One region of the Streptomyces sp. NPDC019937 genome, then DNA from elsewhere that is predicted to be linked to it. Evidence: riboswitches for the same ligand, from Rfam matches in the RefSeq annotation. Region 1 holds a riboswitch; the other holds the start of a gene.
The links. Region 1 has a riboswitch for S-adenosylmethionine ahead of ABZ562_RS05740 (aminotransferase class V-fold PLP-dependent enzyme). Riboswitches for the same ligand answer to the same signal wherever they lie in the genome.
Positions count from the first base shown of each region.

Region 2: it holds a riboswitch for S-adenosylmethionine, as region 1 does, so the genes downstream of both, thrC (threonine synthase) here and ABZ562_RS05740 (aminotransferase class V-fold PLP-dependent enzyme) in region 1, are expected to answer to the same signal.

Region 1 is NZ_JBEYAL010000004.1:306,740-321,163, forward strand. Features, by position in the region: gene ABZ562_RS05685 (aminotransferase class V-fold PLP-dependent enzyme) at 1-1,144, opposite strand, end outside; gene coxB (cytochrome c oxidase subunit II) at 1,588-2,550, shown strand; gene ctaD (cytochrome c oxidase subunit I) at 2,547-4,286, shown strand; gene ABZ562_RS05700 (cytochrome c oxidase subunit 4) at 4,283-4,681, shown strand; gene ABZ562_RS05705 (Ig-like domain-containing protein) at 4,840-6,093, shown strand; gene ABZ562_RS05710 (hypothetical protein) at 6,119-6,520, opposite strand; gene ABZ562_RS05715 (heme-copper oxidase subunit III) at 6,732-7,352, shown strand; gene ABZ562_RS05720 (cytochrome c) at 7,422-8,231, shown strand; gene ABZ562_RS05725 (Rieske 2Fe-2S domain-containing protein) at 8,228-9,283, shown strand; gene ABZ562_RS05730 (cytochrome bc complex cytochrome b subunit) at 9,280-10,917, shown strand; gene trpD (anthranilate phosphoribosyltransferase) at 11,075-12,154, shown strand; SAM riboswitch class IV at 12,708-12,825, shown strand; gene ABZ562_RS05740 (aminotransferase class V-fold PLP-dependent enzyme) at 12,979-14,346, shown strand.
Region 2 is NZ_JBEYAL010000003.1:31,270-45,693, forward strand. Features, by position in the region: gene ABZ562_RS03325 (cation:proton antiporter) at 1-442, opposite strand, end outside; gene ABZ562_RS03330 (hypothetical protein) at 695-892, opposite strand; gene ABZ562_RS03335 (histidine kinase) at 1,321-2,298, shown strand; gene ABZ562_RS03340 (response regulator transcription factor) at 2,310-2,969, shown strand; gene ABZ562_RS03345 (DUF4031 domain-containing protein) at 2,999-3,289, opposite strand; gene ABZ562_RS03350 (hypothetical protein) at 3,289-3,645, opposite strand; gene ABZ562_RS03355 (MurR/RpiR family transcriptional regulator) at 3,759-4,691, shown strand; gene murQ (N-acetylmuramic acid 6-phosphate etherase) at 4,782-5,780, shown strand; gene groL (chaperonin GroEL) at 5,965-7,590, opposite strand; gene ABZ562_RS03370 (cold-shock protein) at 7,910-8,116, opposite strand; gene ABZ562_RS03375 (MoaD/ThiS family protein) at 8,548-8,826, opposite strand; gene thrC (threonine synthase) at 8,823-10,139, opposite strand; SAM riboswitch class I at 10,157-10,298, opposite strand; gene ABZ562_RS03385 (glucosyl-3-phosphoglycerate synthase) at 10,474-11,430, shown strand; gene ABZ562_RS03390 (trehalose-6-phosphate synthase) at 11,589-13,052, shown strand; gene otsB (trehalose-phosphatase) at 13,066-13,905, opposite strand; gene ABZ562_RS03400 (DUF3263 domain-containing protein) at 13,990-14,223, opposite strand; gene ABZ562_RS03405 (extracellular solute-binding protein) at 14,220-14,424, opposite strand, start outside.

The sequences.
Region 1 (14,424 bases):
CGGCACCCGCCGGGGCGCCCAGGCGCTCGCGCACCCCGGCCACGACGCCCGGCAGCACCTGCAGGAACCGGTCCACCTCCGTCCCCGAGGCGCCGCGCGGGAGCGAGACCCGGATGTTGCCCTCGGACAGCACCCCCATGGCCCGCAGCACATGGCTGGGGACCAGCGTGCTCGACGTGCACGACGAACCGGAGGACACCGAGAACTCCGCCCGGTCCAGCTCGTGCAGCAGCGCCTCCCCGTCGACATAGAGACACGAGAAGGTGACCAGATGCGGCAGCCGCCGCTCCGGATCGCCGACCACCTCCACGTCCGGCACCAGCTCCGGCACCCGGGCCCGGATACGGTCCACCAGCCCCCGCAGCCGCTCCCCCTCCTCGGCGGCCTCGGCCCGTACGGCGCGCAGCGAGGCGGCGGCCGCGACGATGGCCGGAAGGTTCTCGAAGCCCGGCGCCCGGCCGTACTCCCGCTCGTCCACCGGGGCCGGACGGAACCGCGTGCCCTTGCGCACCGCGAGGAACCCGACCCCCGGCGGGCCGCCCCACTTGTGGGCGCTCGCCGTGAGCAGCGACCACCGGCCCTCCACCGGGCCCCAGCCCAGCGACTGGGCCGCGTCCACCAGCAGCGGCACGCCGTCCGCCGCGCAGGCCTCCGCCGCCGCGTCCACCGGCTGCACCGTGCCGACCTCGTGGTTGGCGGACTGCAGACAGGCCAGCGCGACACCGTCGGGGGCCTCGCTCAGGGCCGCCGCGTACGCGTCCGGCGCGACCCGGCCCGTACGGTCCACCGGGACCTCGGTGACCGCGCCCCCGGACGCCTCGTGCGCCGCCGCGGCCTGGAACACCGCGGAGTGCTCCACGGCCGAGACGATCAGCCGCCGCCCGGCCCGGCGGCGCCCGGCGAGCGCCCCGGCGATGCCGTCGTGCAGGGCGCGGGTACCCGAAGGGGTGAAGGACAGCTCGTCCGGACGGCAGCCGACGGCCTCGGCGGCCGTCTCCCGCGCGGCGTCCAGCAGCAGCCGGGCGCGCCGCCCCTCGCGATGGAGCCGGGCCGGGTCGGCCCACCCCTCGTCGAGGGCGGCGAGCAGCGCCTGCCGGGCCACGGGATGCAGCGGTGCGGACGAGGCCGCGTCGAAATAGGGCACGTGAAGAACGCTAGCCGCTGCGCCCGGCGCACGGCTCAGGAGAAAGCCCGCGGAGGAAATACGCGCCATGAGGACGCGACAGGCGATGCGCACATGACACATACGGGCGTACGGCGTGCCGGCGCCAGGCATCACACGAACGGGGCGGTGCCCGCACCACCTGTACCCCGGCCGCCCTCCGGTCACACCCCGCGCCGCCCCCCGGGCCCGGAAAACGTTGGCGGAGCAGGTCATTCCACTGGAATTCCGCGGCGTTCCGGCGGTGATGCCACCCCTTCGGGGAGGGGCCCGGCGCGTTGGGCACCCTCCCCGCGCAGCGCCAAATGGCGTCCAGTAGGGTTTGGTCCGCATAAACATCCAAACCCCTGCCCGCACCGGGCCGGCGACCGACCAGATGACGGCCGCGGCCGACCGCGCGGGCGAGACTCTCGGGAAGGCGCTACGTGAGTCCCAACGGCTCCGACCGCTCGTCGCGGCGCCCGGTGCGGCGGAAGCTGCTGCAGGCGCTTGCCGCGGGCGCGGTCCTGGCGACCGCCACCGGTTGCACATCCAAGGACTTCCCCCGCCTCGGAATGCCCACTCCCGCCACGGAGGAGGCGCCGCGGATCCTCTCCCTGTGGCAGGGCTCGTGGGCGGCCGCACTCGCCGTGGGCGTGCTGGTCTGGGGCCTGATCCTGTGGGCGGTGATGTTCCACCGCCGGACCAGGACCAAGATCGAGGTTCCGGTGCAGACCCGGTACAACATGCCCCTTGAGGCGCTGTACACCGTGGTCCCGATCATCATCGTCGCGGTGTTGTTCTACTTCACCGCGCGCGATGAGAACGCGCTCCTCAAGACCTCCAAGAAGCCCGACCACGTAGTCAACGTCGTTGGCTACCAGTGGAGCTGGGGCTTCAACTACATGGAGAACGTGGACGGGAACCCGGCCAGCCCCAAGGCGACCCCCAAGGAGGTGTCGTCCATCCCGAACAAGATGCTCGACACCGTCCCCAAGGGCGCCGAGGGCGTCTACGACACCGGCACCCCCGGCGAGCGGAATCCGCAGAACGGCAACCCGGGTCCGACCCTGTGGCTGCCCAAGGGTGAGTCCGTCGAATTCATCCTGACCTCCCGCGATGTCATCCACTCGTTCTGGGTGGTCCCCTTCCTGATGAAGATGGACGTCATCCCGGGCCATGCCAACCGGTTCGAGGTCACCCCGAACCGCGAGGGCACCTTCAAGGGCAAGTGTGCCGAGCTGTGCGGCGTCGACCACTCCCGGATGCTCTTCAACGTCAAGGTCGTTTCCCCGGAGCGCTACCAGCAGCACCTGAAGGACCTGGCGAAGAAGGGCCAGACGGGATACATCCCGGCCGGCATCGCGCAGACGGACCCCGCCAAGAACGCGGAGACCAAGACACAGTGAGCATCCTCAACGAACCCCAGGGTGCCGACGCAACCGCCTCGTACGAGGATGAGTTGCCGGTGCGCCGCAAGCAGCCCGGCAATGTCGTCGTCAAGTGGCTGACCACCACGGACCACAAGACGATCGGCACGCTCTACCTGGTCACGTCGTTCGCGTTCTTCTGCATCGGCGGACTGATGGCGCTCTTCATGCGCGCCGAACTGGCTCGTCCCGGCACCCAGATCATGTCGAACGAGCAGTTCAACCAGGCGTTCACCATGCATGGCACGATCATGCTGCTGATGTTCGCCACCCCGCTGTTCGCGGGCTTCACGAACTGGATCATGCCGCTGCAGATCGGCGCGCCCGATGTGGCGTTCCCGCGGCTGAACATGTTCGCGTACTGGCTGTACCTCTTCGGCTCGCTCATCGCGGTGGGCGGCTTCCTGACCCCGCAGGGCGCGGCCGACTTCGGCTGGTTCGCGTACTCGCCGCTGTCGGACGCGGTCCGCTCGCCGGGCGTCGGCGCCGACATGTGGATCATGGGTCTGGCCTTCTCCGGCTTCGGCACGATCCTCGGCGCGGTCAACTTCATCACCACGATCATCTGCATGCGCGCTCCCGGCATGACCATGTTCCGCATGCCGATCTTCACCTGGAACGTGCTGCTGACCGCCGTGCTGGTCCTGCTGGCCTTCCCGGTGCTGGCCGCCGCGCTGTTCGCCCTGGAGGCGGACCGTAAATTCGGGGCGCATGTCTTCGACGCGGCCAATGGCGGGGCGTTGTTGTGGCAACACCTCTTCTGGTTCTTCGGACACCCAGAGGTGTACATCATCGCGCTGCCGTTCTTCGGGATCATTTCCGAGGTCATCCCGGTCTTCTCGCGCAAGCCGATGTTCGGTTACTTCACCCTGATCGCCGCGACGATCTCCATCGCGGGTCTGTCGGTGACCGTGTGGGCGCACCACATGTACGTCACCGGTGGGGTGCTGCTGCCGTTCTTCTCCTTCATGACGTTCCTGATCGCGGTTCCGACCGGTATCAAGTTCTTCAACTGGATCGGCACGATGTGGAAGGGCTCGCTGAGCTTCGAGACCCCGATGCTCTGGGCGATCGGCTTCCTCATCACCTTCACCTTCGGCGGACTCACCGGCGTCATCCTGGCGTCGCCGCCGATGGACTTCCACGTCTCCGACTCGTACTTCGTGGTGGCCCACTTCCACTACGTGGTCTTCGGCACCGTGGTCTTCGCGATGTTCTCCGGCTTCCACTTCTGGTGGCCGAAGATGACCGGCAAGATGCTGGACGAGAAGCTCGGCAAGATCACCTTCTGGACGCTGTTCATCGGCTTCCACGGCACCTTCCTGGTGCAGCACTGGCTGGGTGCCGAGGGCATGCCGCGCCGGTACGCCGACTACCTGGCGGCCGACGGCTTCACCGCGCTGAACACGATCTCCACGATCAGCTCGTTCCTGCTCGGCCTGTCGATCCTGCCGTTCCTCTACAACGTCTGGAAGACCGCCAAGTACGGCAAGAAGGTCGAGGTCGACGACCCGTGGGGCTACGGCCGCTCGCTGGAGTGGGCGACCTCCTGCCCGCCGCCGCGGCACAACTTCCTCACCCTGCCGCGGATCCGTTCCGAATCCCCGGCGTTCGACCTGCACCACCCCGAGATCGCGGCGCTCGACCAGCTCGAGCACCAGGGTGCGGCCGACGAAGACAAGGCCCTCGCGGGTGGTAAGGAGGCCGGCAAGTGAAGGTCCAAGGCCGGATGTTCCTCTGGCTCGCCGTCTTCATCCTGCTGATGGCGATCGTCTACGGCGTGTGGTCGAAGGAGCCCGCCGGTACCACGGCGCTGTTCCTCGCCTTCGGGCTGAGCATCATGATCGGCTTCTACCTGGCGTTCACCGCGCGCCGCGTGGATGTCGGGGCGCAGGACAACCAGGACGCCGACGTCGCCGACGACGCCGGTGAGCTGGGCTTCTTCTCCCCGCACAGCTGGCAGCCGCTGTCCCTGGCCGTCGGCGGCGCCCTGGCCTTCATGGGCGTGGTCTTCGGCTGGTGGCTGCTGTTCTTCTCGGCCCCGATCATCATGGTCGGCCTCTTCGGGTGGGTCTTCGAGTACTACCGCGGCGAGAACCAGAACCAGTAGCGGTTTCTGATCAAGGGGCCCGGCACCGTACAGGTGCCGGGCCCTCTTTTTTTTGGGAGGCTCGGTTCGCCTCCGGGGCGCCCCGGGCCGACAGGGGGCCGTCACCCTGGTGCCTCGCTCGGCGCGCCGTCCGCCGTGGGCGTCCATAGCGTGAGCGCATGAACCACACACCTCGATCTCCTCGAACCCGGGCGGTGCTCTCCAGTGCCCTGCTGGTGGCCTCGCTGATAGCGGGTCTCAGCGGATGCGGGGGCCCCTCCTCGGACCCGCTGTCCGCCAAGCCGTACGACGCCGCCGACCAGATCTCGTTCAGCGGTGAGAGCGGCGCACACAACGCCGATCCGGACCGGCCGCTCCAAGTCACCGCCAAGGGCGACGACGGCCGGATCACGGACGTCACCGCGACCGACGCGGCAGGCAGGTACGTACGGGGCGAGCTGACGCCGGACGGCAGCCGGTGGCGCTCCACGGTGCCGCTGGCGGCGGGCGCCCACTACACGCTGCGGGTGTCCACGGAGGACTCGGGCGGCGCGCCGGGCCGCCGTACGATCAACTTCACCACCAGCTCCGCCCACAAGCTGCTGAAGGTCACCTTCGGGCCGAAGGCGGGGGAGTACGGGGTGGGCCAGCCGATCACCGCCAAGCTGAGCCGCGCGGTCAAGGACCCCTCGGCCCGGGCCGTCATCGAGCGGGGCTTGAAGGTCGACTCACAGCCCGCGGTGGACGGCGTCTGGCACTGGGTGGACAGCAAGACACTGCACTACCGCCCGGCCGAGTACTGGCCCGCGCACGCCACCGTCAACGTGCGCTCCAACCTCAAGGGCATCAGGATCGGCGGCGGGCTCTACGGCGACCGGACCAAGTCGCTGCGGATCACCACCGGCGACCGGATCGAGGCCCTGACCGACTCCGGGACCCACCAGATGACGGTGCGGCGGAACGGAGAGGTGATCCGGACCATCCCGATCACGACCGGTATGCCCGGGTTCGACACCCGTAACGGCACCAAGGTGATCCTCGCCAAGGAGTCCGCGGTGCGGATGACGGGCGCCAGCATCGGCCTGGGCGCCGGTTCCTACGACCTGATGGTCTACTGGGCGGCCCGGGTCACCGAGAGCGGCGAATACGTCCACGCCGCGCCCTGGTCGACCGGCTCGCAGGGGTACGCCAACGTCAGCCACGGCTGCACCGGCATGTCCACCGAGAACGCCCGGTGGTTCTTCAACACCGTGCACCTCGGCGACATCGTCAAGGTCATCAACAGCAACGGGGACGACATGGCCCCGTTCGGCAACGGCTACGGCGACTGGAACATGGCCTGGACCGACTGGCGCCAGGGCAGCGCCCTCGCCGCCGGCCAGCGGGACGGCAGCACCCCGGCCGACTCGGCCCGGCTCCGCCCCATGGCATGACCGCGTGAGACCGCGCGGAGTGCGGTCAGGCACCCACCGCGAGCCGCTTGCGGAGCAGCCCGGCCAGCGCGTCCGTCAGGGCCACCGGGTCCACCGGATGCGTCACCGCGGCCTCCGCGCGGCTCCAGGTGGCCAGCCAGGCGTCCTGCGGGCGGCCGATGAGCAGCACCACCGGCGGGCACTGGAAGATCTCGTCCTTGATCTGCCGGCAGACGCCCATCCCGCCCGCGGGGACCGCCTCCCCGTCCAGGACGCACACGTCGATCCCGCCGTCCTCCAGCGCGGCCAGGACGGCGGGGAGGGTGGCGCACTCCACGAACTCCACCGGAGGCACATCGGCGGCGGGCCGGCGACCGGTCGCGAGCCGCACCTGTTCGCGGGTGTTCGCGTCGTCGCTGTAGACCAGCACCGTGGCGGTCGGCCGCATCGTTTCCTCCGCATCAGCCAAGGGGACTACCGGGCTCCTGTGGCGGATGTTACTCCCGTACAGCCTTCCGGAGGAGGGGGCGAACCGATCTCTCCCTCCTTCGGGGGACCGGCCGGAACAGCGGCGACGAGCAGCATCGATGCCCTTGACGCGGCCCTGGACACTCCGAACGGCACCCCCGGGAGTGAGGGCCGGATAAGCGACCGACATAATGTCGGTCGTGGCGACAGCAACAGCAACAGATACCGGGCACGCGCACCCGTCGGTCAACCGGCCGAACCTCACCAGCGTCGGGACCATCATCTGGTTGAGTTCCGAGCTGATGTTCTTCGCGGCCCTCTTCGCGATGTACTTCACCCTGCGATCGGTGACCGGAGCCGAGCACTGGAAGGAAATGGCGTCTTCGCTGAACTTCCCGTTCTCGGCGACGAACACCACGATCCTCGTGCTCTCCTCCCTCACCTGCCAGCTCGGTGTCTTCGCCGCCGAGCGTGGCGACGTGAGGAAGCTGCGCTCCTGGTTCGTGATCACCTTCATCATGGGCGCGATCTTCATCGGCGGTCAGATCTTCGAGTACACCGAACTGGTCAAGAAGGACGGGCTCTCGCTCTCCTCCGACCCGTACGGTTCGGTGTTCTACCTGACCACCGGGTTCCACGGACTGCATGTGACGGGCGGACTCATCGCCTTCCTGCTGGTCCTGGGGAGGACGTACGCGGCCAAGAGGTTCACCCACCAGCAGGCGACGGCGGCCATCGTCGTGTCCTACTACTGGCACTTCGTCGATGTCGTCTGGATCGGCCTCTTCGCCACGATCTACATGATCAAGTAAGCCGGTCTCCGCGACCGGAAGCACGTCCTTAAAGCATCGACGCAGAAGATCCTGACACCGGGGTAATCCGTGAAAAAGCTCTCCGCACGACGGCGCCATCCGCTGGCTGCGTTCGTCGTCCTACTCTTCGCGCTGGCGGTCACTGGGGGGCTGTACGCCGCGTTCTCGCCGAGCGAGGCGAAGGCCGATGACAGCTCCGCCCAGTCCCTCGCCATCGAGGAGGGCAAGAAGCTCTATTCCGTCGGCTGCGCCAGCTGCCACGGTACGGGCGGTCAGGGGACCTCCGACGGCCCGAGCCTGGTCGGCGTCGGTTCGGCCGCCGTCGACTTCCAGGTCGGTACCGGCCGGATGCCCGCCCAGCAGCCGGGCGCCCAGGTGCCGAAGAAGAAGAACATCTACTCGGACGCCGAGATCGAGCAGCTGGCCGCGTACATCTCCTCGCTCGGCGCGGGGCCGGTGACGCCCACCAAGAGCCAGTACAGCACCGACGACGCGGATGTCGCGAAGGGCGGCGAGCTCTTCCGCACGAACTGCGCGCAGTGCCACAACTTCGCCGGCAAGGGCGGTGCCCTCACCAACGGCAAGTACGCGCCGTCCCTCGAGGGTGTGAGCAAGAAGCATCTGTACGAGGCCATGCAGACCGGCCCGCAGAACATGCCCTCCTTCCCCGACACCACGATGCCGGAGAAGAACAAGCAGGACATCATCGCGTACCTCGACACGGTCAACAGCGACAAGTCCAAGACCCCCGGTGGCCTTGAGCTCGGCGGGCTCGGCCCGGTCAGTGAGGGCCTCTTCGCCTGGGTCTTCGGCATGGGCGCGCTGATCGTCCTCACCATCTGGGTCGCCGCCCGGACCGCAAAGGCCAAGAAGTCATGAGTAGCCACGAGATTTCACAAGCAGAAGAGAAGCTGCCCGAGGAGCGGGCGGAGGGCGGCGCGACCGCGGTCGTGGAAGACCCGTTCGCCGACCCGGGGCTGCCCCCGCACGAGCACCGTCAGCAGGACATCGACGAGCGGGCCGCCAAGCGGTCCGAGCGCACCGTCGCCCTGCTCTTCACGGTCTCGATGCTGGCGACCATCGCCTTCATCGCCTCCTACGTGGCGCTGCCGGTCGACAAGTACATCTACGTCTTCCCGATCGGTCACATCAGCGCGCTGAACTTCGCGCTGGGCCTCACCCTCGGCATCGCGCTGTTCGCCATCGGCGCCGGCGCGGTCCACTGGGCCCGCACCCTGATGTCCGACGTGGAGATCGCCGACGACCGGCACGCCATCGAGGCCAGCCCCGAGGTGAAGGCCAAGGTCCTCGAGGACTTCCGCGACGGCGCCAAGGAGTCCGGCTTCGGCCGCCGCAAGCTCGCCCGCAACACCCTCTTCGGCGCGCTCGCCCTGGTGCCGCTCTCCGGCGTGGTGCTGCTGCGCGACCTCGGCCCGCTGCCGGGCACCAAGCTCCGGCACACCAAGTGGGCCAAGGGCAAGCGGCTCATGAACTACAACACCATGCAGCCGCTGCGGCCCGAGGACATCTCCGTGGGCTCCCTGACCTTCGCCATGCCCGAGGGCATGAGCGAGGACCAGCACGACTTCCAGACCGAGATCGCCAAGGCCGCCCTGATGCTCGTCCGGCTCCAGCCGGAGAACATCAAGGACAAGCGCGAGCTGGACTGGTCGCACGAGGGCATCGTCGCCTTCTCGAAGATCTGCACCCACGTCGGCTGCCCGATCAACCTGTACGAGCAGCAGACGCACCACGTCCTGTGCCCCTGCCACCAGTCGACGTTCGACCTCTCCGACGGTGGCCGAGTGATCTTCGGTCCGGCCGGTCACGCGCTGCCCCAGCTGCGGATCAAGGCCAATGACCAGGGGTACCTCGAAGCCATGGGCGACTTCTCGGAGCCCGTCGGTCCTGCTTACTGGGAGCGCGGATGAGTACTGCAACAGACACGGGCACGCAGCGGCGCGGCAAAGCGCCCGCGGGCGAGCGCGTCGCCGACTGGGCCGATGGCCGGCTGGGCATCTACAGCCTCGCCCGGGCCAACATGCGCAAGATCTTCCCGGACCACTGGTCCTTCATGCTGGGTGAGGTCGCGCTCTACAGCTTCATCATCATCATCCTCACGGGTGTGTACCTGACGCTGTTCTTCCACCCCAGCATGGAAGAGGTCGTCTACCACGGCCCGTACGTCCCGATGCAGGGCGTGCGGATGTCCGAGGCGTTCGCCTCGACGCTCGACATCAGCTTCGAGGTGCGCGGCGGTCTGCTGATCCGGCAGATCCACCACTGGGCCGCGCTGGTCTTCCTCGCCGCGATGTTCGTGCACATGATGCGCGTCTTCTTCACCGGCGCGTTCCGCAAGCCGCGTGAGATCAACTGGCTGTTCGGCTTCCTGCTGTTCTTCCTCGGCATGCTGACCGGCTTCACCGGCTACTCGCTCCCCGACGACCTGCTCTCCGGCACCGGTCTGCGGTTCATCGAGGGTGTTTTCCTGTCGATCCCGGTCGTCGGCACCTACATCTCGATGTTCGTGTTCGGCGGCGAGTTCCCGGGCATGGACCTCATCCCGAGGCTCTACCCGGTCCACGTCCTGCTGCTGCCGGGCATCATGCTCGGCCTGCTGGTGGCGCACCTGATCCTGGTCTTCTACCACAAGCACACGCAGTACCCCGGGGCCGGCAAGACCAACAAGAACGTCGTCGGCATGCCCCTGCTGCCGGTCTACATGGCCAAGGCGGGCGGCTTCTTCTTCCTGGTCTTCGGCGTCATCGCGGCCATCTCCGCGATCGCCACGATCAACCCGATCTGGACCATCGGCCCCTACCGGCCCGACCAGGTCTCCACCGGCGCCCAGCCCGACTGGTACATGGGCTTCGCCGAGGGTCTGGTCCGTGTGATGCCCGGCTGGGAGATCACCGCCTGGGGTCACACGCTCGTCCTGGGCGTGTTCATCCCGATCGTGCTCTTCCCGCTGGTCCTCTTTGCGATCGGCCTCTACCCCTTCATCGAGGGCTGGATCACCGGCGACAAGCGCGAGCACCACATCCTGGACCGCCCGCGCAACGCCCCGACGCGTACGGCCTTCGGTGTCGCCTGGCTGACCGTGTACTTCGTGATGCTCGTCGGCGGCGGCAACGACCTGTGGGCCACCCACTTCCACCTGTCGATCAACTCGATCACGTGGTTCGTGCGGATCGCCTTCTTCGTCGGCCCGGTCATCGCCTTCGTCGCCACCCGCCGGATCTGCCTGGGCCTCCAGCGGCGCGACAAGGAGAAGGTGCTGCACGGTCGCGAGACCGGCATCATCAAGCGCCTGCCGCACGGTGAGTTCATCGAGGTGCACGAGCCGCTCACACAGGACCAGCTGCACGTGCTCACCCAGCACGAGCAGCCGAAGCCGTACGAGATCGGCCCCGAGGTCGACGAGAACGGCGTCCGCCGCAAGGTCGGCGCGTCGCAGAAGCTGCGGGCCAGGCTGTCCAAGAGCTACTACGGCAAGGACGCCTTCATCCCGAAGCCGACCTCCGAGGAGTACAAGGAGATCACCAGCGGCCACGGCCACCACTGATCCCTTCCGTCATCTGACGCCACAGACCAGGGCCCCGGCCCGGACCTCACCGTCCGGCCCGGGGCCCTGGCCGTGGTCAGGCCGATAGGCTTGCCCTGATCGAGCGCTGATCCAGCCGTGTGAGCTGTGCGGCCCAGGCATCATTCAGGAGCGGACCATGGACGTTGTGACCCCAGCCGGAGGCGACAGCACCGCGACGGCCCGCACTTGGCCGGACGTGCTCAGCTCCCTCCTCGGCGGCCAGGACCTCAGCGCCGACGACACCGCCTGGGCCATGGACCGCATCATGCGCGGCGAGGCCACCGACGCCCAGATCGCCGGGTTCGCGGTCGCGCTGCGGGCCAAGGGCGAGACCGTCGCCGAACTCTCCGGCCTCGTCCGCGCCATGTACGGGCACGCCAAGACGATCGAGGTGCCCGGGCCGACCGTCGACATCGTCGGCACCGGCGGCGACCGCGCCAGGACCGTCAACATCTCGACCATGTCCGCCCTGGTGGCGGCCGGCGCGGGCGCGCGCGTCGTCAAGCACGGCAACCGCGCCTCGTCCTCCGCGAGCGGCGCCTCCGACGTCCTGGAGAAGCTCGGCGTCAACCTGGACCTCAGCCCGGCCCGGGTGGCCGAGATCGCCGAGGAAGCGGGCATCACCATGTGCTTCGCGGTCAAGTTCCACCCCTCCCTGCGGCACGTCGCGGCGGCCCGCCGCGAACTGGGCATCGCCACCCCGTTCAACTGGCTCGGCCCGCTCACCAACCCGGCCCGGGTCCGCTGCCAGGTGACGGGCGTCGCCGACGCCCGGATGGCGCCGATCATGGCCGGGGTGCTGGCCGAGCGCGGTTCCTCGGCGCTGGTCTTCCGCGGCGACGACGGGCTGGACGAACTCACCGTGACCGCGACCTCCCAGGTGTGGGTGGTACGGGACGGCACGGTCCGCCAGGAGTCCTTCGACCCGCGCGACATCGGCTTCGCCCTGGCCCCGGTGGAGGCCCTGCGCGGCGCCGACGCCTCGTACAACGCGGACGTGGCACGCCGGCTCCTGGCGGGCGAGACGGGCCCGGTACGGGACGCGGTCCTGCTGAACGCGGGCGCGGCCCTGGCGACCCTGGACTGGCACCGCGACCCGGCGGACGCCCCGCTCCCGGCCCGCATCGCGACGGGCGTCGCGCGAGCCGCCGAGTCCATCGACTCGGGCGCGGCGAGGGACGCCCTGGAACGCTGGGTGCACGCGAGCAACGCGTAGGGCCCCCGGCCGCGGCCTCTTCCCCACCCCGCCCCTCCCCGACCGGGGCTCCGCCCCGCACCCCGGTGCCGGTGCCGGTCCGCTGCTCGTCCCCACCCCGCCCCTCCCCGAAACCGGGAGCTGCGCCCCCGGACCCGGCCCGGCCCCGCCCCGGGCCGGGGCGGAGACACCCCGCTACCCAGCCGATCCGGCGCGTGAGGAGCGGGTCCCGGGTGGCGCGGTGATGTCCCGCTTCCCAGCCCCCAGGGGGGCACCTGCGAGCGGTAGCCGGGGGCGTTGGAGGAGCGGGGCCCGGGGGCGGTGATGCCCCGCTCCCCGGCCGCTCCGCTGCTTGAGGAGCCGGGTCCAGGGGCGGAGGCGCCGCTTAGGGGCCGGGGCGGAGATGCCCCGCTAGCCAGCCCCTCCGGCGTTTGAGGAGCGGGGGTGTGGGGGCGGAGCCCCCACCCGGGGGCCGGGGGCTGGTCCCCCGGTTCGGGAAGGGGCGGGGTGGGGAACAGTCCACTATGCGGACGCAGGGATGGGCACCGCGCGGCGCCGTGGCATAATCGCGCCAGGTCACGAGCGACAGCGACTTCGGCCCCGGCCCGCTGTCCGGCAACCCTCCGTCCGTGGCGGGGTGCCCCGGGTGATGACCAGGCCGCTCGCAGCGAGGCGCGCGGCAAGCGCGGATCCCTCGCACTAGGGGTCCTGGTGGTCGAGGGAGTTCTTCCGTGACGCAGCGAATGCGCTAGGGCCGCAGAGCCCGTTTTCCCACCCGCTCCGCGCGGATCCGCCGTGCGTCGAGCCATGTTCCGCATGCCTGCGACCCATCGGGAGAATTCGCCATGTCCGTGTGCCCTTCTGCAGTCGAGACCTCCGCCCCGCTCGCCGTCCTCGGCAGTGACGTCACCGTGCCCCTGGTCACCGGCGGCGAGGTGACGTACGCCGCGCTCGACTACGCGGCCAGCGCGCCCGCCCTGCGGCGGGTGTGGGACGACGTCGCCGCGTACGCCCCGTACTACGGCAGCGTCCACCGGGGGGCGGGCTACCTGTCGCAGCTGTCGACGGACCTGTTCGAGACGAGCCGCAAGGAGGTCGCGGCGTTCCTGGGGTGCCGGGCGGACGACCAGGTGGTCTTCACCCGCTCGACCACGGACTCGCTGAACCTGCTGGCCGCCGTATTGCCGGCCGGTGCGGAGGTGTTCGTGTTCGAGACCGAGCACCACGCCTCGCTGCTGCCGTGGGAGCAGCGGGAGGACGTGCGGGTGCGCTACCTGAGCGCGCCGCGCTCGCCGCGCGAGGCGGTGGAGGCGCTGGAGAAGGCGCTGGCGGAGCGGGACGGGGGCCCGGCGCTGGTGTGTGTGACGGGCGCGTCGAACGTGACGGGTGAGCTGTGGCCGGTGGAGGCGCTGGCCGCGGCGGCGCACGCGCACGGCGCCCGTATCGTCCTGGACGCCGCGCAGCTGGCCCCGCACCACCCGGTGGACATCGCGGCGGCGGACGTGGACTGGGTGGCGTTCTCGGGGCACAAGCTGTACGCGCCGTTCGGGGCGGGGGTCCTGGCGGGCCGGGCCGACTGGCTGCGCGAGGCGCAGCCGTATCTGGCGGGCGGCGGCGCGAGCCGCAAGGTCGCGCGGCGGGACGACGGCGGGGTGGACGTCGAGTGGCACACCACCGCGGCGCGGCACGAGGCGGGCTCGCCGAACGTGATCGGGGCGTACGCGATCGCCTCGGCGTGCAAGGCGCTGTCCGAGGCCGGGTTCGACGGCCTGGTGGCCCGGGAGCGGCAGCTGATCGCGAAGGTGCGGGAGGGGCTTGCGGAGGTGCCCCAGGTGCGGCTGCTGTCGCTGTTCGGCGACGACGCGCCGCGCGTGGGGGTGCTGTCGTTCGTGGTGGAGGGCTGGAACAGCTCCCACTTCGCGGCGGCGCTGTCCGCGGAGTACGGGATCGGCGTGCGGGACGGGCTGTTCTGCGCGCATCCGCTGCTGCGGACCCTGCTGGTCAGCGAGCCGGGTGAGCAGGGGGAGTGCGGTGCGCCCGAGGCCGCCCCGGGGGAGCGCTCCCTGAACGCGATCCGCGTCAGCTTCGGCGCGGGCACCCCGGACGAGCACGTGGAGCGCTTCGTCCGGGCGGTGAAGGAGCTGGTCCGGGACGGCGCGCGGTGGGACTACCGCACGGAGGACGGCCGCTGCGTGCCGGCGCGCAGGGCCTAGTGACCTGAGTCGGAGGTTTGTCGTTGGTTCGGTATGAGTCGTCCGGGTCCGAAGATTCCGCCGTTGTCACTGACTGAT
Region 2 (14,424 bases), on a different contig from region 1:
TCTCGGGATGGGAGATACGGCCCAGGTCGATCAAGATCTTGGTGACGATCGCGGAGGACGAGATGCCCAGCACGCCCGCGAGCACCAGGGCTTCCCGGGCGCCCCAGCCAAGGGCGAATCCGAACCCGAGGCCGGCGCCGACGTTCAGCAGCAAGTAGATACCGCCCGCGGCCAGCAGACGCCGACCGCCGCTCCTGAGGTCGTCGAGGTGGAACTCCAGCCCCAGGTAGAACAGCAGCAGCACCAGCCCCAGGGACGAGAGCATTTCGAAGTCATGCGCGTTCTCGACCAGGACGAGCCCCGGGGTGTGCGGGCCCAGCAGAATCCCAGCGAGCATGAACAGCGGGATGGTCGGAAGCCCGATCCGGCTGCCCAGGCGGGCGAGGAAGGCGGCGGCGAGGAAGGCGCCGCCGAGGGCGAGCAGGGTGTCAGCGTGTCCCACGGGTCACCACCTTCGTCGGCGGACGGAAGGCCGGGGTGTCGCGTCGAGCGGGGTGGATGCGTCCTCCTTCGTCAAGGGGCGGTCGACTTCATCAAGGGGCGGTCAACTTCGTCGAAGAGCGGTCATTCTTCGTCAAGGGACGGTCATTGGTGTCCGGCGTGACGGGGAGCGCCGCTTCGGACGCCCGCCGCCGCGGGTGGGGGCGTGGCGGGGAGCACCGCTTCGCACGCCCGCCGCGGCGGTGGGGCCCGGTCACCGTCGCCCGTCGTCGCCCTCCGGGCGCAGCGGCAACCGGGGCCAGAGCCGGCCCGGCCGGTGGCCGTGCGGGGTCACGAACAGCCGCGTGACCGTACCCGCCATGACCAGGCCCGCCGCGAGCAGCAGGCCCTCGGGCAGCAGCATCCCCGCCACCTGCATCACCAGGGAGACGACCAGCAGCGACCACGCCACCGCACGCCGGTACTCCCGAGGCCGACGTGGCCAACGTGACCGACGTGACCGACGTGACCGACGTGGCCAACATGACCAACGTGACCGACAACGTGACCGACGTGGCCGTCCCGCCCCCAGGCCATGGGCGAAGCGCGGTTCGCGGCGCGCCGTCCGCTCCTCGAGTTCGTGCAGCGGGGGGTCTCCGGGCTCTGCCATCGCTCCTCCTCCCACCGGGTGGCGGCTTTCCGGGGTGTCGCTGCCAACGATCACATTGCACGCGTACGCCCCACCATCGGTGCCGACACCCATTTCCGCCGGTGACCAACCCTCATCCCGGGCCCGGCCAGGACAAACCCGCCCCACCGGCCGGGCGGGGCCGGCCGGGGTGGTGATAGAGAAGAGGCGGCCACCGGGCCACAGGACCAGCGGGAGGGAGGCGGCACGGAGTGTCCTTGTTCTGGCGGATCTTCCTGCTCAACGCCGTGGTACTGATCGCGGCCGCCGCGCTGCTGCTCGGACCGGTCACCGTCTCCACCCCGGTCCTGCTCACCGAGGCCGCCGTCCTCACCGGAGGGCTGGGCGTGATGCTGATCGCCAACGGCGTGCTGGTGCGCATCGGCCTCACTCCGCTGAAGCGGCTCACCCGGGCCATGACCACCACCGACCTGCTGCGCCCCGGACAGCGGCCCGCCGTGGGCGGGCAAGGCGATGTCGCCGAGCTGATCATGACGTTCAACGCCATGCTCGACCGGTTGGAGGCCGAACGCGCCACCAGCGCCGCCCGCGCCCTGTCCGCCCAGGAGGCCGAACGCCACCGGATCGCCCAGGAACTCCACGACGAGATCGGCCAGACCCTCACCGCCGTCCTGCTCGAACTCAAACGCGTCGCGGGTCACGCGCCGCCCGGCCTACGCGATGACCTGCGTCAGGTCCAGGAGACCACGCGCACCAGCCTGGACGAGATCCGCCGCATCGCCCGACGGCTACGCCCGGGCGTCCTGGAGGAACTGGGCCTGACCAGCGCCCTGAAGGCGCTCACCAACGAGTTCACCAGCGCCACCTTGGTCGTACGCCACCGCATCGCCGGCGATCTGCCGCCGCTGGACGACAAGACCGAACTCGTCCTCTACCGCGTCGCCCAGGAAAGCCTGACCAACGCCGCGCGCCACGCCGACGCCCGCCGCGTGGACGTCGCTCTCACCCGCACCCCCGCGGGTATCGAACTGCGCGTCCGCGACGACGGTCGGGGCCTGGGCACCACCGAGGGCGCCGGCATCCGCGGCATGCGCGAACGCGCCCTGCTCATCGGCGCCGAGCTCGCCCTCGGGCCCGCCCCCGGAGGCGGCACCACCGTGACCCTGACGGTCCCCGCCCCCACCGGAGCCAGTGCCCCTGACCGTCCCCGCGCCCACCGGAGCCAGTGACCATGCCCGACATGCCCGAGGCGCACCCCACCCGCATCCTCCTCGCCGACGACCACGCGCTGGTCCGCCGCGGGGTCCGCCTCATCCTCGAGGGCGAGCCCGGCCTCACCGTCGTCGCCGAGGCCGGAGACGGCGCCGAAGCGGTCGAGGCCGCCCGCGCACACCGGCCGGACCTGGCGATCCTCGACATCGCCATGCCCCGGCTGACCGGGCTCCAGGCCGCCCGTGAACTGGCCCGCAGCCGACCGGAGACGCGCATCCTGATCCTGACCATGTACGACAACGAGCAGTACTTCTTCGAGGCGCTGGCGGCCGGGGCCTCCGGCTACGTCCTGAAGTCCGTCGCCGACCGCGACCTCGTCGAGGCCTGCCGCGCCACCATGCGGGGCGAGCCCTTCCTCTATCCCGGCGCCGTCAACGCCCTCATCCGCAACTACCTGGGCCGGCTCCGGGAGGGCGAGGACATCCCCGAACGGCCCATCACCAGCCGCGAGGAGGAGATCCTCAAGCTGGTCGCCGAGGGGCACAGCTCACAGCAGATCGCCGAACTGCTCGTCATCAGCGTCAAGACCGTCGAACGCCACCGCGCCAACCTGTTGCAGAAACTCGGCCTGAAGGACCGGCTGGAGCTGACCCGTTACGCGATCCGCGTCGGTCTGATCGAACCGTAGCCCGCCGTAGCCCGGCCGTGCCGGAGCACTCACTCCCCCGCCCGGTCCCTGTGGTCCGCCCCGCGCGCCCGGCGGCGGCGCAGGCCCGCCGCCGTGAGCCTGCGCAGCAGCTCCTTGCTGCCGACCTCCTCAGCGCCCGCCCGCACCGCCCGCGCGTAGAGGTCGCTGGGGACGTCGTAGTGGTCGCGGTCGAAGCCGCGGCGCGGGGCGCCGATGCGGGTGGCGAAGGCGTGGAGTTCGTCGTACGAGACGTCGCTCACCAGGTGGGACCACATGCGGCCATGGCCCGGCCACGAGGGCGGGTCGATCAGTACGGCCATCAGAGGGTGGTCCCCAACGAGCCCACGGGGGCCACCGCGACCGCGGTCTTGCCGCAGACCCAGTGCGGGTCGGGGCCCAGTTCGGGTTCCACATCGAGGGCGTGGAGATCGCCGCCCCGGGTGCAGACCGGGCACAGGGGCCAGCGGCCGTAGCGCTCCAGCAGGGCGTCCTGGACGTCCTGGGCGACCAGACCGGCGACGTACGCCACGCCTTCCGGCCATTGCTCGACCCACCAGCGGCGGTGCGTGATGGCGTCCTCGACGAGCGAGACGATGTCGGCGTGGGCGACGTCTCCCGCCGCGAGGTCGGCCAGGACGAGCGCCCGTGCCGCGTGCAGTGCGTGTTCGAGCTTCATGGGTCCCATTGTCACCTTTGCTTCGTCGCGCCGCCTTCCCGCGCGGGGGAGGCGCATGAAAGCCCTCCGCGCGCAGTCTTGACGGGCCTCCTGGCCGGAAATAGTTTTCAGATGTGAGTAGCAAGTTGAAGGAAACTTTCACTCCCCTCACCGACCCCGCCGTGCCCGCCCCCTCCGCGCTCGCGGCGAAGGTCCGCACCCTGGGCCCCTCCATGACCCGCTCGATGCAGCGGGTCGCCGAGGCCGTCGCGGGCGACCCGGCGGGCTGCGCGGCGCTCACCGTCACCGGGCTCGCCGAGCGCACCGGTACCAGCGAAGCCACCGTCGTGCGCACCTCCCGGCTGCTCGGCTACCCCGGATACCGCGATCTGCGCCTGGCGCTCGCCGCGCTCGCCGCGCAGCAGGCCGCGGGCCGGGCCCCGGCCGTCACGGCGGACATCGCGGTCGACGACCCGATCGGTGACGTCATCGCCAAGCTCGCGCAGGAGGAGCAGCAGTGTCTGGCCGACACCGCCGCCGGGCTCGACACCGGCCAGGTCGAGGCCGCGGTCGCCGCGGTCGCCGCCGCCCGCCGGATCGACGTGTACGGCATCGGCGCGTCGAACCTGGTCGCCCAGGACCTGGTCCAGAAGCTGCTGCGGATCGGCCTCATCGCGCACGCGCACGCCGATCCCCACCTGGCCGTCACCAACGCCGTACAGCTCCACTCCCGCGACGTCGCGCTCGCGATCACCCATTCGGGGCGGACCACGGACGTCATCGAGCCACTGCGCGTCGCCTTCGAGCGCGGCGCGACCACCATCGCGATCACCGGCCGTCCCGACGGCGAGATCGCGCAGTACGCGGACCTCGTCCTCACCACCTCCACCGCGCGCGAGAGCGAGCTGCGCCCGGCGGCCATGTCCAGCCGCACCAGCCAGCTGCTGGTGGTGGACTGCCTGTTCATAGGCGTGGCGCAGCGCACGTACGAGAGCGCGGCGCCCGCCCTGTCCGCCTCGTACGAGGCGCTCGCGCACCGGCACGACCCCCGCCCGCGCCACCGCTGAAAAGCCACCGCTGAGACCGACCGGCGCTCGCGCGCCGTCGCCACCACCCCCCCCACCGTCACGCTCACGTAGGGAAAGAGCCGCTTCGCCATGACGTCCGCCGCCGAGCAGCAACCTCAACAACACCAACCTCAACAACCGCGACCTCAACAACCGCAGCAACAGCTCCGCGCCCAGCTGGAGACCCTCACCACCGAGGCCTTCCGCCCCGAACTCGCCGAGATCGACCGGCTCGACACGGTCGAGATCGCCCGGGTCATGAACGCCGAGGACGCCGGGGTCCCCGCCGCCGTCGCCGCCCAGCTCCCCCGGATCGCCGCCGCCATCGACGGCATCGCCGCGCGCATGGCGGGCGGCGGGCGGCTGGTCTACGCGGGCGCGGGCACCGCCGGGCGGCTCGGGGTGCTCGACGCGAGCGAGTGCCCGCCCACCTTCAACGCCCGGCCGGACCGGGTGGTCGGGCTGATCGCGGGCGGGGAGACCGCCGTGGTGTCGTCCGTGGAGGGCGCGGAGGACAGCGCGGAGCTGGCCGCCGAGGACCTGGACCGGATCGGGATCGGGCCGGACGACGCGGTCGTGGGCGTCTCGGCCTCCGGCCGCACCCCGTACGCCGTGGGCGCCGTCGAGCACGCCCGCCGCCGCGGGGCGCTCACGGTCGGGCTGTCGTGCAACGCGGGCTCGGCGCTCGCCGCGGCCGCCGACCACGGCGTCGAGGTGGTCGTCGGACCGGAGCTGCTCACCGGCTCCACCCGGCTCAAGGCGGGTACGGCGCAGAAGCTCGTGCTCAACATGATCTCGACCATCACCATGATCCGGCTGGGCAAGACCTTCGGGAATCTGATGGTCGACGTGCGCGCCTCGAACGAGAAGCTGCGGGCGCGCACCCGCCGGATCGTTTCGCTGGCGACCGGCGCCCCGGACGAGCGGATCGAGGGCGCGCTGGCGGCCACCGGCTGGGAGGCCAAGAACGCCATCCTCACGATCCTCGGCGGCGTGGACGCGCCCACCGCCGAGAAGCTGCTCGGCGAGGCGAACGGCCATCTGCGGGCCGCCCTCGAAGCGGCGGGGTACGACGACAAGAAGCCGTAACGACAAGAAGCCGTAACGGCAAGAAGCCATAGCCACACAAAGCCACAACGGCAAAAGGCCACAGCAGCAGAAAACACAGCAGCGGAAAACACGGCGGCGGGGCGGCACCCCTGGGAGAAAGGGTGCCGCCCCGCCGTCGTCAGTGGACGGTATGACCGACCGGCGCGCGGGGCGCCGAAGCCGATCAGAAGTCCATGTCACCGCCCGGCATGCCGCCCGGGGCGCCCGCCGGAGCGGCCTTCTCCGGCTTGTCGGCGATGACGGCCTCGGTGGTGAGGAACAGCGCGGCGATCGACGCGGCGTTCTGCAGCGCGGAGCGCGTGACCTTGGCCGGGTCGATGATGCCCTCGGCGATCAGGTCGATGTACTCGCCGGTCGCGGCGTTGAGGCCGTGGCCGGGGGTCAGGTTGCGCACCTTCTCCACCACGACGCCGCCCTCGAGGCCGGCGTTGACGGCGATCTGCTTCAGCGGGGCCTCCAGGGCCAGGCGCACGGCCTGGGCACCGGTGGCCTCGTCGCCCTCGAGCTCCAGCTTCTCGAAGACCGAGACGGTCTGCAGCAGGGCCACGCCACCACCGGCGACGATGCCCTCCTCGACGGCGGCCTTGGCGTTGCGCACCGCGTCCTCGATGCGGTGCTTGCGCTCCTTCAGCTCGACCTCGGTCGCGGCACCGGCCTTGATGACGGCCACGCCGCCGGCCAGCTTCGCCAGGCGCTCCTGGAGCTTCTCGCGGTCGTAGTCCGAGTCGGAGGACTCGATCTCGGCGCGGATCTGGTTGACGCGGCCCTGCACCTGGTCGGTGTCGCCGGCGCCGTCCACGATGGTGGTCTCGTCCTTGGTGACGGTGACCTTGCGGGCGCGGCCGAGCAGGTCGATGCCCGCGTTCTCCAGCTTGAGGCCGACCTCCTCGGAGATGACGGTGCCACCGGTGAGGATGGCGATGTCACCGAGCATGGCCTTGCGGCGGTCACCGAAGCCCGGGGCCTTGACGGCGACGGACTTGAAGGTGCCACGGATCTTGTTGACGACCAGGGTCGCCAGCGCCTCGCCCTCGATGTCCTCGGCGATGATCAGCAGCGGCTTGCCGGACTGCATGACCTTCTCGAGCAGCGGGAGGAGGTCCTTCACGCTGGTGATCTTCGAGTTGACGATCAGGATGTACGGGTCGTCGAGCGACGCCTCCATACGCTCCATGTCCGTCGCGAAGTACGGGGAGATGTAGCCCTTGTCGAAGCGCATGCCCTCGGTGAGCTCGAGCTCGAGCCCGAAGGTCTGCGACTCCTCGACGGTGATGACGCCTTCCTTGCCGACCTTGTCCATGGCCTCGGCGATGAGCTCGCCGATCTGGGTGTCGGCGGCGGAGATGGAGGCGGTGGAGGCGATCTGCTCCTTGGTCTCCACGTCCTTGGCCTGCTCGAGCAGCTGGGCGGAGACGGCCTCGACGGCCTTCTCGATGCCGCGCTTGAGGGCCATCGGGTTGGCGCCCGCGGCAACGTTCCGCAGACCCTCCTTGACCAGCGCCTGGGCGAGGACGGTCGCGGTCGTCGTGCCGTCACCGGCGACGTCGTCCGTCTTCTTCGCGACCTCCTTGACCAGCTCGGCGCCGATCTTCTCGTACGCGTCCTCGAGTTCGATCTCCTTGGCGATGGACACACCATCGTTGGTGATCGTGGGGGCGCCCCACTTCTTCTCGAGGACGACGTTACGGCCCTTGGGGCCGAGGGTGACCTTGACGGCGTCGGCGAGCTGGTTCATCCCGCGCTCGAGGCCGCGCCGCGCCTCCTCGTCGAACGCGATGATCTTGGCCATGTGAAGTGGTCCTCCCAAGACGGGGTGGATTGCTCCGGACCGCGCCTGGCGCCCGCGACGGACGGCCTGCCTACCGTGCGGTTCCTTGCCCCGCGCGGCGTCGGCGAGCCTCACCGACCCGATCCTTCTGTCACTCTCACCTTCAGAGTGCTAACGCAATAATTAGCACTCGCCCCATGAGAGTGCAAGCGCCCGACGGGCGTCAAGGGAGCCACGGGAGAGCCCGGGGGCCGGACTCCCGCGGACATGCCAGAGGGCCCGCCCCCTCGCGGGGTACGGGCCCTCCGGCATTTCAGTCAGCTGCCTCGCGTTCGGCGCGTCAGCCTACGGCCACGCGGACCATGTCCGCCTGCGGGCCCTTCTGGCCCTGCGAGATCTCGAACTCGACCCGCTGGCCTTCCTCGAGGGTGCGGTAACCGTCCATCTGGATCGCACTGTAGTGGACGAACACGTCCGCACCACCGTCGACCGCGATGAAGCCGTACCCCTTCTCCGCGTTGAACCACTTGACGGTGCCCTGAGCCATTCCTAACTCCCCTATTGCTGGCCCTTGCGCAGGACCGCACTCCGCGGACCCGGGTCAGACCTCACCCCCCGAGTCGAGGGGGGTGTGCGCCGGAACGCGTCGACCGCCGCTGAATGTATCCGTCCCAACGCCCTCTGCAACAGGTCAATTGGACGAGAATTCTGGGCACGGCCGATCGGTAATAAGTGGAGAATTCTTGTGAAGTTCGGGCAAACCCGGCGGGACATAGGGTACCAACCCGACAAATCGCGCACACAGTTTGCGCACAAGTTGACGAGTTCTCATATGCGGTTCCGGCGCCGGGGCCGATGGGGAAGCCCGCGCCCCTTGGTCGGGGCGGGGCAACTCTATCGCGATTCCACACGCGGAATCGCCCCGTCCGTTTCTTCCCGGACGGGGCGATTTCCAGAGGTGAGAGGGGTGATGGGGCGTCAGCAGCCACCCGCGACGGCGGGGATGATCGACACCCCGGCGCCGTCCGGCGTGGCCGTGCCCAGGCCCTCGGCGAACCGCACGTCGTCGTCGTTGACGTAGACGTTCACGAAGCGGCGCAGCTTGCCGGTGTCGTCCAGGACGCGGGCGGAGATGCCCGCGTGGTTCTTCTCCAGGTCCGCCAGGACCTCGGCGAGGGTCGCGCCCTCGGCGCTGACCTCGGCCTGGCCGCCGGTGTAGGTACGCAGGATGGTCGGGATTCGGACGTTGACGCTCATGCGAGGCCAGCCTCTCGGAACGAGTCAAGGGTGGGTCGGATGATGGCGGAGGGGCCCGTGGTGGGGGCCACCGCGTCGAGGGTCTTGAGGCCGTCGCCGGTGTTCAGGACGACGGTCGTCAGGGACGGGTCGAGCAGTCCGTCCTCGATCAGCTTCCTGGTCACGCCGACGGTCACACCGCCCGCGGTCTCCGCGAAGATCCCCTCGGTGCGGGCGAGCAGCTTGATCGCGTCGACCACCTGCTCGTCGGTGACGTCCTCCACCGCCCCGCCGGTGCGGCGCGCGATGTCCAGGACGTACGGGCCGTCCGCCGGGTTGCCGATGGCCAGCGACTTGGCGATGGTGTTCGGCTTCTGCGGGCGCACCACGTCGTGGCCCGCCTTGAAGGCGGTGGAGACCGGGGAGCAGCCCTCGGCCTGGGCGCCGAAGATCTTGTACGGCTTGTCCTCGACCAGACCGAGCGCGATCAGCTCCTTGAGCCCCTTGTCGATCTTGGTGAGCTGGGAGCCGGAGGCGATCGGGATGACGATCTGGTCCGGCAGCCGCCAGCCGAGCTGCTCGCAGATCTCGTACGCCAGGGTCTTGGAGCCCTCGCCGTAGTACGGCCGCAGGTTGACGTTGACGAAGCCCCAGCCCTCGCCCACCGGGTCGCCGATCAGCTCGCTGCAGAAGCGGTTGACGTCGTCGTACGTGCCCTCGATGCCGACCAGGTCACCGCCGTAGACGGCGGCCATGACGACCTTGCCCGCCTCCAGGTCGTGCGGGATGAAGACGCACGAGCGGAAGCCGGAACGGGCGGCCGCGGCGCCCACCGCGCCGGCCAGGTTGCCGGTGGAGGAGCAGGACAGGGTGGTGAAGCCGAAGGTGCGGGCCGCCTGGACGGCGATGGCGACGACCCGGTCCTTGAAGGAGTGGGTCGGGTTGCCGGAGTCGTCCTTGACGTGCAGCTCACCGGTGATGCCCAGCTCACGGGCGAGCCGGTCGGCCTTGACGAGCTGGGTGAAGCCCGGGCTCAGGCTGGGGAGCGTGGCCACGTCGGCGGGGACGGGCAGCAGCGGCGCGTAGCGCCAGATGTTGTCGGGACCGGCCTCGATCTGCCGCCGCAGCCCCTCGGGGTCGCCGCTCGGAAGGTCGTACGCGACCTCCAGCGGCCCGAAACACGACGCGCACGCGAAGATGGGACCGAGGTCGAAGCGCTCACCGCACTCGCGGCAGGACAGGGCGACGGCGGGACCGAAGGCGGCGGAAGCGGAGGACGCCGGGGAATCAGCGGCGGCGGAGTTGGTTGAGCTTTCTACGGATTGCACAGCCATGGAGGCGAGGCCCTTTCTCCTCATCTTCCTCGGGACGCATTTCGCCACGAGACGGAATTGGCACCTTCCCGAGCTGGGAGCCTCGCCGCAGTGAACGAGACCAGCTGGAGGGTTGCCGGGGCTTCAACGGGCCGTTCCCTCTGCCCCTCTGGATGAGCGGTATGGCCGCCGGGCCGGACCCGGGGCGTTTGTCCGCACGGTGCCCCCGACATACGAAGGTCATGTGCGCTGTTCAAGACTGTAACCGACGGCCCGGAGGGTTGAGCCAGCCGTCCGAACCGCGAGATGGATCACAACGATCACGGCAAGCGATCACAGCAGGGAGACGAAACAGGTGCTGGATGAGGTGGAGCGCTGGCTGGAGCACCGCTCCTGGTCGGCCGACGACCGTCCGCTGGACCACCTGCTGGCCGCGAAGCGCCACACGGCGACCAGCGTCAGCGTGGTGCTGCCCGCGCTGAACGAGGAGGCGACCGTCGGCGAGATCGTCGCCGCGATCCGCCGCGAGCTGATGACCGAGGACATGCCGCTCGTCGACGAGCTGCTGGTGCTGGACTCCGGCTCCACGGACCGCACCGCCGAGGTCGCCGCCGCGGCCGGGGCGACCGTGGTGCACCGCGACACGCTGCTGCCCCGGCTGCCCGCGCTGCCCGGCAAGGGCGAGGTGCTGTGGCGTTCGCTGCTGGCGACCAGCGGCGACATCGTCTGCTTCATCGACGCCGACCTGCGCGAATTCGACGCCCGCTTCGTCTCCGGGATCGTCGGGCCACTGCTCACCGACCCCGGGGTGCAGCTGGTCAAGGGCATGTACGACCGTCCGCTGCGCGACACCGCCGGCCAGGGCGGACGGGTCACCGAGCTGGTCGCCCGGCCGCTGCTGAACCTGCACTGGCCGCGGCTGGCCGGGTTCGTCCAGCCGCTGGGCGGCGAGTACGCGGCCCGGCGCTCGCTGCTGGAGCGGCTGCCGTTCCCCGTCGGGTACGGGGTCGAGCTGGGCCTGCTCGTCGACGCGCTGCACACGGTCGGGCTCGACGCCCTCGCCCAGGTCGACATCGGCGTGCGCAAGCACCGCCACCAGGACGGCAAGGCGCTCGGCAGGATGGCCGCCGCGATCTACCGCACCGCCCAGCTGCGGCTGGCCCGCGGCCATCTGGTGCGGCCGCGGCTGACGCAGTTCGAGCGCGGCGAGAACGGCTTCGAGCCGCGCACGACGGCGGTCGACACGGAGGAGCGGCCGCCGATGGTCGAGATCCCGGAGTACGCGGAGCGCGGGCGGCACAGCGTCGCGTAACGCTCAGGGGCACAAGAAGGCGCCGTAACCTCCCGGGCAGAAGAAACCGCACGAACACCTCCCCCGGACGCACAGCCCGACGCGGGCGCCGTAACCCTCCCGGGCAGAAGAAACCGTACGTACGTTTGCGCACGGTGCCCGATGGCTAGGCTCGCGACATGGCCGTTGAACGCAGCGCACCGATCCTCGTCGCGTCCAACCGCGGCCCGGTCTCGTACGCGCTGGACCAGGACGGTTCGCTCGTCCCCAAGCGCGGGGGCGGCGGGCTGGTCTCCGGGCTGAGCGCGATCGGGCCCGACGCCGGTGCCGTATGGGTGTGCGCCGCCCTCGGCGACGGCGACCGCGAGGCGGCGCGCCGCGCCGGGGCCGGGCACCTCGACCCGGACCACACCGGCGGGCAGCAGGTGCGGATGCTCGACATCGCGCCGGACGTGTTCGCCGCGGCGTACAACGGCGTCGCGAACTCGGTGCTGTGGTTCGTCCACCACCTGCTCTACCAGACCCCCGTCGAGCCGGTCTTCGACGCGGAGTTCCGCGCCCAGTGGGCGGCGTACGAGACGTACAACGCGGCGTTCGCCGACGCGCTCGCCCAGGAGGCGGCCGAGGGCGCGGTCGTGCTGGTGCAGGACTACCACTTGGCGCTGGTCCCCGGGCTGCTGCGGGCGCGCCGCCCCGATCTGCGGATCGGCCACTTCTCGCACACGCCCTGGGCACCCCCGGACTACTACCGGCTGCTGCCGGACGATGTCGCGGCGGGCGTGCTGCGCGGCATCCTCGGCGGCGACCGCGCCGCCTTCCTCACCGGGCGCTGGGCCGCCGCGTTCGCCGACTGCTGTGCGGCGGTGCTGGGCGCGGAGGTCGTCCGGGGGACGGACGGCTCCGCGACCGCCGTGCGCTTCGAGGGCCGGGAGACCCGGCTCGGGGTGCACGGCCTCGGCGCCGACGCGGACTTCCTGCGGGAGCGGTCGCGGGCGGCCGATGTCGACGAGCGGCTGGCGGCGCTGCGCGAGCAGATCGGCCCCGGCCGGAAGACGATCGTCCGGGTGGATCGCACGGAGCTGTCGAAGAACATCGTGCGCGGGCTGCTGGCCTACCGCCGCCTGCTGGAGACCCGCCCCGAGTGGCGCGAGCGCGTCGTCCACGTTGCCTTCGCCTATCCGTCCCGCCAGGACCTCGCCGTCTACCGCGACTACACCGAGCGGGTGCGGGTGCTCGCCGAGGAGATCAACGCGGAGTACGGGACGGAGGGCTGGCAGCCGGTCGCGCTCCATGTGAAGGACGACTTCGCCCGCTCCCTGGCCGCCTACCGGCTGGCCGACGTGGCGCTCGTCAACCCGATCCGGGACGGGATGAACCTGGTCGCCAAGGAGGTGCCGGTCGTCTCCGAGCGGGGCTGCGCGCTGGTGCTGTCGCGGGAGGCGGGGGCGTACGAGGAGCTGGGCGCGGACGCGGTCGTGGTGAACCCGTACGACGTGGAGGGCACGGCGCGGGCGCTGGACGAGGCGCTGCGGACGCCGGAGGACGAGCGGGCGGACCGCACCAAGCACCTGGCCGCAGCGGCGACGGCGCTGCCGCCCCGCGACTGGTTCCTGGCGCAGCTGCGAGCGCTGCAAGAGGGGTAAGGCCCGGGGGCCCTCAGCCGATCGCCCCGGCCAGCGCCTCCAGCAGGGCCACCACCCCGGCCGGGCCGTCGACCACCACGTCCGCGCGCTCGGCCAGCTCGGTCACCTCCGTGCTGCCGCTGCACACCAGCAGCCCCGGCACCCCTTCCTTCCGCAGCCGCTCCACGGCGGCGAACGCGGCCAGGTCGCCGAGGTCGTCGCCCGCGTAGAGCACCGCGCCCGCGGACGTCTCGCGGACGTACTCCCGCAGCGCGACGCCCTTGTCCATGCCCGGCGGGCGCAGTTCCAGGACGAGCCGGCCCGGTTCGACGATCAGGCCGTGGCGCTCGGCCAGCGCGTGCAGCGGGGCGCGGAGCTGGTCGAATGCGGCCTGGGGGTCCTCGGTGCGGCGGGTGTGGACGGCGACGGCACGGCCCTTGTCCTCGGTCCAGGTGCCCTGCCAGGCACCGTTCGCCTCCAGCACGCCCGGCAGTTCGGACCGGACGGCGGCGATGCCCGGGTGGGGTTCGGGGGCGCGGACGGTACGGCTGGACGCGTCCCAGCGCTCGGCGCCGTAGAGGCCGAGGACGACGAGGTTGGCCGGGGCGCCGCTGTCCGCGAAGCCGCCGTAGCGCACGGCGACCTCGGCCGGGCGGCCGGTGATCACCGCGAGGGAGCGCAGTCGGGGGCCGAGCGCGGAGAGGGCCGGGACGGCGCCGGGGTGGGCGCGGGCCTGGTCGGGGTCGGGCACGATGTCGGCGAGGGTGCCGTCGAAGTCGACACCGACGACGGCCCGGTCGGGCCGGTCCAGGAGGGCGGCAAGGCCCTCGCGGCCGGCGGCGGTGACGGGTACGGGAAGGGGGTGGCTGCCCATGCGGCGACCCTACCCGCCCCCGTCCACCGGCATCCGTAGCGGCGACCGGCGTCGGCCACCCGGGGACACCGATATGAGCGACCCTCAGCGGCGTTCGCGCCGCTCGTCGCGCAGGCGGCGCAGCCGGTTGACCGTCACCGGGTCGTGCTCCAGCGCGCGCGGGTCGTCCAGCAGGGCGTTGAGCAGCTGGTAGTAGCGGGTCGGGGTGATGCCGAGCCGTTCCCGTATGGCCCGCTCCTTGGCGCCAGGCCCCGGCCAGCCGCCGCGCTCCACGGCGAGCACGGCCAGGTCCTGTTCGGAGAGTTCCTCGGCGGTCACGGCTTGGCCGTCTCCATGGCGTCCGCCGCGCGCTGGATCTCGCCCAGGACGCTCGCCGGGTCGCCGCCGCTGTCCACCGTCGAGCCGATCTTCTCCTTGATCATCTTGCTGATGGTCGCCCAGGAGGTCTTGTCCGCCGGGTAGAACTGGGCCCGGTCCATCTGGTCGAGGAAGCGCCACAGCTTCTTGTGCTCCTTCTCG